Regions from separate parts of the Cupriavidus sp. genome, predicted to be linked through region 2. Evidence: riboswitches for the same ligand, from Rfam matches in the RefSeq annotation. Region 2 holds a riboswitch; the other holds the start of a gene.
What was found. A riboswitch is a leader RNA that binds a small molecule or an ion and turns the genes downstream of it on or off. The one in region 2 is predicted to bind glycine.
Positions count from the first base shown of each region.

Region 1: it holds a riboswitch for glycine, as region 2 does, so the genes downstream of both, ACO550_RS09470 (D-amino acid dehydrogenase) here and gcvT (glycine cleavage system aminomethyltransferase GcvT) in region 2, are expected to answer to the same signal.

Region 1 covers NZ_DBHKYV010000004.1:209,733-213,116, reverse strand. The annotation lists gene ACO550_RS09480 (MFS transporter) at 1-217, shown strand, start outside; gene ACO550_RS09475 (amidohydrolase) at 245-1,456, shown strand; glycine riboswitch at 1,487-1,586, shown strand; glycine riboswitch at 1,587-1,709, shown strand; gene ACO550_RS09470 (D-amino acid dehydrogenase) at 1,720-3,048, shown strand; tRNA gene ACO550_RS09465 (tRNA-Leu) at 3,183-3,269, opposite strand; gene ACO550_RS09460 (GGDEF domain-containing protein) at 3,368-3,384, opposite strand, start outside.
Region 2 covers NZ_DBHKYV010000012.1:118,489-121,872, reverse strand. The annotation lists gene gcvP (aminomethyl-transferring glycine dehydrogenase) at 1-240, opposite strand, end outside; gene gcvH (glycine cleavage system protein GcvH) at 318-698, opposite strand; gene gcvT (glycine cleavage system aminomethyltransferase GcvT) at 807-1,934, opposite strand; glycine riboswitch at 2,018-2,137, opposite strand; glycine riboswitch at 2,159-2,246, opposite strand; gene ACO550_RS17040 (YMGG-like glycine zipper-containing protein) at 2,331-2,555, opposite strand; gene ACO550_RS17035 (UvrD-helicase domain-containing protein) at 2,839-3,384, shown strand, end outside.

The DNA of each region.
Region 1 (3,384 bases), on a different contig from region 2:
GATGCTGCTCGAAATGCTGCCGGCTGGCGTGCGTGCCACGGGGCTGGCCGTGATCTACAGCGTGGGGGTGACCGTATTCGGCGGCTCCTCGCAGTTCATCGTCACATGGCTGCTGGCCAAGACCGGCAACCCGATGTCCCCTGCCTTCTACATGATGGCGTGCGGGCTGCTGGCGCTGGTCGCCGTGCTGCGCATTGCCGAGAAACGCGAACACTGATTCCCAAGATCCTCCAAGGAAACCCACATGACCCGCGAATCCACGCTTACCCCGTTCCAGTTGCTGCCGCACCTGCTGCCGGCCATCGACACCGAAACCTTCGTCAATATCCGCCGCCAGATCCATGCGCAGCCCGAGCTTGGCTTTGAAGTTGGTGCCACCAGCAAGCTCGTGGCCACCTTGCTGGAAAGCTGGGGCTACGAAGTGCATACCGGTATCGGCAAGAGCGGTGTGGTGGGGCAACTCAAGGTCGGCAACGGCACGCGCCGGCTCGGAATCCGCGCCGACATGGACGCGCTGCCAATCGTCGAGGCCACGGGCCTGCCCTATGCCAGCAAGACGCACGGCCGCATGCATGCGTGCGGCCATGATGGCCATACCGCAATCCTGCTGGCGGCGGCCAAGGCTCTTGCCGATTCGCGCAGCTTCGACGGCACGCTGAACGTAATTTTCCAGCCCGACGAAGAGAACCTGTGCGGTGCGCGCGCAATGATCGAGGACGGCCTGTTCGAGCGCTTTCCATGCGATGCCATCTACGCGCTGCACAACATGCCCGGTGTGCCGGCCGGTTCGTTCCGCGTGCTGACGGGTCCGGTAAGCCTGTCGTCCGATGTGGCCGACATCACCATCCGGGGTGTAGGCGGGCACGGCGCGATGCCGCATCGCTCGAAGGACCCGATTGCCGCGTCTGCCGCCATCATCACGGCCTTGCAGACCGTGGTGGCGCGTAATGTGGCGCCCGACGATACGGCCGTGGTCTCGGTCGGCTTTATCCATGCCGGTGCCACGCACAACGTGATTCCCGAGGAAGTGAAGCTCGGCCTCAATATCCGCGCCGCGCGGCCTGAAACACGCGCGCTGGTGGAGGCACGCATTTTCGATATCGTGAGCCTGACGGCACAAGCCCATGGCGTGACCGCGCAGATCGACTATCGGCAACTGACGCCGCCGATGGTCAATGCCGAAGTCCCGACTGCGCTGGCCGCGGACGTCTGCAAGGAACTGGTTGGCGACGACCAGGTCGTGACCCAGGCACCGAAGGGCCTGAACGGCAGCGAGGATTTTGCGTGGATGCTCAATGCGGTGCCCGGCTGCTACCTGATCCTGGGCAATGGCGAGGGCGAGTTCGGCGGGTGCATGGTGCACAACCCCGGCTATGACTTCAACGACCAGGTGCTGCCACTGGGTGCCGCGGCATGGGTGCGGCTGGCGCAACGATTCCTGGTAGCCGCAGCCTGAAGATCTGTGGCATAGTTGTCACCGTTGTGTCCCGCGATATCGGGAGAGCCCGTGTCTGTCACCCGGCAGGCGCGGCGCCGAAGGAGCAACCGCCCCGGAAACTCTCAGGCAAAAGGACCGGTATCGCCAGTGCACTCTGAAGAACCCCGGCTTGTACGTCAGCCGGCGGTACCGAAGGAGCAAGCGATGCACGCGCAAGCCAGGTCTTGCGCGCTGCGCGCGAATCTCTCAGGTCAAGGACAGAGGGGGCGTCCGCGAAGCGCATGGTGCGCCGTGGACTGCCATCCCATGACGTCCTGGAAGACCTTCTCATGAAATCCATTGCAGTGATTGGCGGCGGGATTACCGGCGTCACGACCGCTTACGCTCTCGCCAAGCGCGGGTTCTCCGTCACGCTGTTCGAACGCCATCGCTATGCGGCGATGGAAACGTCGTTTGCCAACGGCGGGCAATTGTCGGCATCGAATGCCGAAGTCTGGACGCACTGGTCCACGCTGGCCAAGGGCATCAAGTGGATGCTGCGCAACGATGCGCCGCTGCTGGTCAACCCGCGTCCGAGCTGGCACAAGCTGAGCTGGTTTGCCGAGTTCATCGCGTCGATGCCGCACTATCGCGCCAACACGGTCGAAACCGCACGGCTGGCCATTGCCGCGCGGCAGCACCTGTTCGCGTGGGCCGATGCCGAAGGCATCGACTTCGATCTGAAGCGGCGCGGCATCCTGCATATCTATCGCAACAAGGCCGGCTTCGATCATGCGGGTAGCGTGTCGAAACTGCTGGCCGAGGGCGGCCTGGAACGCCGCGCGGTCACGCCCGACGAGATGCGTGCGATCGAGCCGACGCTGGCCGGGCAGTACTACGGTGGCTACTTCACCGAGAGCGACTCGACGGGCGACATCCACAAATTCACCAACGGCCTGGCAGTTGCGATCCGTCGCCTGGAAGTGCAGACGCTTTACAACCAGGATGTGCGCTCGGTATCGACGACGGGCCGCCGCGCCACGGTCGTGTCCGCGGAAGACGGCCTGCCCGCCTCACACGAGTTCGATGGCGTGGTGGTCTGTGCGGGCGTGGCCAGTCGCACCTTCGCACAGCAACTGGGCGATCGCGTGAACATCTATCCCGTCAAGGGCTACTCGATCACCGTGAACCTGAACGACGCCGAAAGCCAGGCCAGCGCGCCCGTGGTGAGCCTGCTCGACGATGAAACCAAGCTCGTGACCAGCCGCCTGGGTGTGGACCGCTTCCGCGTGGCCGGCACGGCCGAATTCAACGGCATCAATCGCGATATTCGCGCGGACCGGATTCGTCCGCTGATCGACTGGGTGCACGCATGCTTCCCCGGCGTGAGCACGCGCAACGTAGTGCCCTGGGCAGGGCTGCGTCCCATGATGCCAAACATGATGCCGCGCGTAGGACGTGGCCATGCGGCAAACGTGTTCTACAACACCGGGCATGGGCATCTGGGCTGGACGCTGTCGGCCGTTACGGCGGAGATGGTCGGGGATGTCGTGCGGCAGTCGGCGGCGCAGGAGGATGGGCGCGTGGTGGTTGGTGGTGGTGCGCAAGGAGTGAGGGCTGGGGCAGCTTGACGCGCCCTGCCCTCTCCCCCGCCCCTCTCCCGCTCGCGGGAGAGGGCCAGCGCATCAATAACCGACCGCGCTGAACTGCCCTTTCTGGGCCTTATAAATGAAAAAGCCCCGCTCGTTGAGCGGGGCTTTCGAATTGGTGCCCAGAAGAGGACTCGAACCTCCACAGTGTTGCCACCGCTAGGACCTGAACCTAGTGCGTCTACCAATTCCGCCATCTGGGCTTCGTTTCGCTGCATTACTGCTGCGACGCGAGCCGCGAATTCTACAGAAGCTTTGGGAATTTGCAAGCCCTTTCTTGCAGCAACTGCGGATCAGCTATTCAAACCCCAAGATACA
Region 2 (3,384 bases):
CTCTGTCAGCGGCGCGGTGAATTCACCAAGCGACATGCCATCGCGGCGGCGGATCGCGGCGGGCACCACGGCGTCGATCAGCGCGGCGCGGCTGTCAAAGCCGAGCACCTTGAGCATGTGTTGCTGTTCGGCGGAGTCGGGGCCGATATGGCGAGCGGCGAAGGCGTCGCGCGCCTCCAGTTCGGCCAGCGTGGGCCGTGCACCTTGGGCGGCAGCGTTCATGGGAAGCGGGGCGTTCATGGCAAGGAATCTCGTGGGGCACGCGGCGGCAGGTGGTCAGCCTGGCCGCCGCGCGCGGCATCAAACAGTCAGCGCAATCAGGCGCCGACGCTGGCCTTGTAGGCGTCGACGTTCATCAGGCCGTTCACATCGTCGCCGTTGGCCGGCTTGAGCTTGAACAGCCATGCATCGAATGCGTTGGCGTTGACCGATTCCGGCGCAGCCGAGGCGGCGTCGTTGACGGCGATCACTTCGCCGGCTACCGGCGCGTAGATGTCGGAAGCCGCCTTGACGGACTCCACCACGGCCAGCGCGTCGCCAGCGCCGACCGACTTGCCCACTTCAGGCAGTTCCAGGAATACGATGTCGCCCAGCGCGTCCTGCGCGTGGTCGGTGATGCCGATCGTCAGCGTGCCGTCGGATTCGACGCGCACCCATTCGTGCGACTCGGTGTACTTCAGGTCAGCGGGGAAATTCATGAGGTTCTCCGGGATACAGTGTGTTTCTTGTTTCAAGCACCCGCCGCAGCATGTGGGCTCGAGCGGACGGGTGAAAGGGCGACCGTTGTTGTGAAGCCGGGCGATGCCTCAGCTCACGAGTGCCTTGCCATTGCGCACAAACGGCAGTTTAACCACAGTCGCGGTCAGTTTGCGGTCGCGAATCTCGACCTGGACGTCGGTACCGGGCGTGATCTCGCGGGGCAGGCTGGCAAAAGCGATCGACAGTTGCAGCGACGGGCTGAACGTGCCGCTGGTGATCTCGCCGTCGCCGGCTGCGGTAATGACCTTCTGGTGCGCGCGCAGCACGCCACCCTTGTCGCGCAGGATCAGGCCCGCGAAAGTCTTGCGTTGTCCGTCTTGCTGCAATGCGGCCTTGCCGACGAAATCGCGCTCGCTTTGCAGGTCCACGGTCCAGGACAGGCCCGCGTCGAGCGGCGAGGTGTGAATATCCATGTCCTGGCCATACAGGTTCATGCCGGCTTCCAGGCGCAGCGTGTCGCGTGCGCCCAGGCCGGCAGGGCGTACGCCCGCGGCGGACAGCTTTTCCCAGATCCCGGCGACGTTCTCGGCGGGCACCACCAGCTCGAAACCGTCTTCACCGGTATAGCCGGTACGCGCCACCATCAGTTCGCCCATGCCGGGGTCCTGCACGACGAGCGCATTGAACGGCTTCAGCGCCTCGGCGGGCTGGGTGGACGGGAACGCCTGATAGACCTTGGCGCGCGCATTCGGGCCTTGCACGGCCACGATGGCCAGCTTGCCGGCGCCGGCCGGCGCCACATCGCCGCGGCGCGGGGTGATGGTCACGCCGCTGCCGGTGGCGGCATTGCGCGTCACGATCCATTCGAGATCGCCGACGGCCGTGCTGGCATTCACCACCAGGCGGAAATGGTCCTCGGCAAAGAAGTAGACGATCAGGTCGTCGATCACGCCGCCTTTTTCATCGAGCATGCACGAATACAGTGCCTTGCCCGGTGTTTGCAGCTTGTCCACATTGTTGGCCAGCAGGCCGCGCAGGAAAGCACGTGTGTTGGCGCCATGAAGGTCCACCACGCACATGTGCGAGACGTCGAACATGCCGGCATCGGCGCGCACGGCATTGTGTTCCTCGATCTGCGAGCCGTAGTTGACCGGCATGTCCCAGCCGCCGAAGTCGACCATACGGGCGCCGAGGGCGCGGTGGATAGCGTTGAGGGGCGTGGCCTGGAGCGTCATGGGTATCCTCGGATCGAAAACGAAAAAAGGGTCATCCGCCGCAACGCTCGGCCGCACCAATGTGCAACCAATCCGCTGCGGCGGATGACCCCTCTGTCCTCGATACCTGAGAGATTACAAAGCTTGCGCTTCGTGCGCCCCTTCGGTGGACATGCTCACCCTGCATTCAGCAGCGGCGGATGTCGCTCTCCAGAGTGCGGCATGCATTGTGTGCATGTTGCATGCCGATCCGGTCGGTCCATGGTGCCTGAGAGTTTTTGGGTAGTTCCCCTTCGGCGGCGCAATGACTGCGCGCTCTCCCGGCCGGATGCGCGAGAATGTACGGGACCGGTCTGCCTTTGTCAAACGCGGGCAGCCGGTCTCGCCCCCGGCATTGATCACCGGACCCCCGGCCGGCTAGCGGCGGTCCTTCGTCACCACGTTACCGACCACGCCACCCACGGCCGCACCGCCCAGCGTACCCAGCGCGCTACCGTCGGTCAGTACGGCGCCGCCCAGCGCACCCGCACCCGCGCCGATTGCCGTATTCCGTTGTTTCGGGGTCATGTCGGCGCAACCGGCAAAGGTCACCAGCGTCACGCCGATCAGCGCCACTTTTGAAAGCGTGCGAACTGTTTTCATGATGGGCTCCTTGAGGTCATCGATGTCATCGTTTCCGATGTGTTGAAGTTGTCTCCCGTGACGGTGGCGCAGCGCGCCTGAACCGGGCGGTCGTGATCGATAAGAGGCAAGCTCCATGCCCCGGGTGCGGTCGCTTTACGATTGTTACCGTCGTGAAACGCCTGCTGTCGGACACCGCCGGACAAGCCTGCCGCGGGCTTGAGCGCGTGTTAACATCGACGCCTTTCGCGACACGCCTGCCGCGTGCGCTTTTCGCCCTCTCGCCGGTTTCATTCCCTGCCTCATGACCCACGGACTCAACGCCGCGCAATCCGAAGCCGTCCGCTACCTGGACGGCCCCTGCCTTGTGCTGGCGGGCGCCGGCTCCGGCAAGACGCGCGTGATCACGCAGAAAATTGCCCACCTGATCGAGGACAAGGGGTTCGAGCCACGTCACATTGCGGCGGTGACCTTCACCAACAAGGCGGCCAAGGAAATGCAGGAGCGCATTGGCAAGCTCATGGAGGGCAAGACCACGCGCGAAGGGAAGCGCATTCCACTCAAGCAGCTGACCGTTTGTACGTTTCACTCGCTCGGCGTGCAAATCTTGCGCATGGAAGCCGAGCATGTCGGGTTGAAGCCGCAGTTCTCGATCATGGATTCGGACGACTGCTTCGGTCTGGTGCAGGAGCAACTGGGCACCACCGACAAGAAGCTGATCCGCAGTGTGCAGGGCACCATCTCGCTGTGGAAGAACGGCATGGTCGATCCCGAGACGGCGCTCGCGCAGGCGGCCAACGCCGATGAGCACCAGGCGGCCATGGTGTATCGCAACTACGTGGCCACGCTG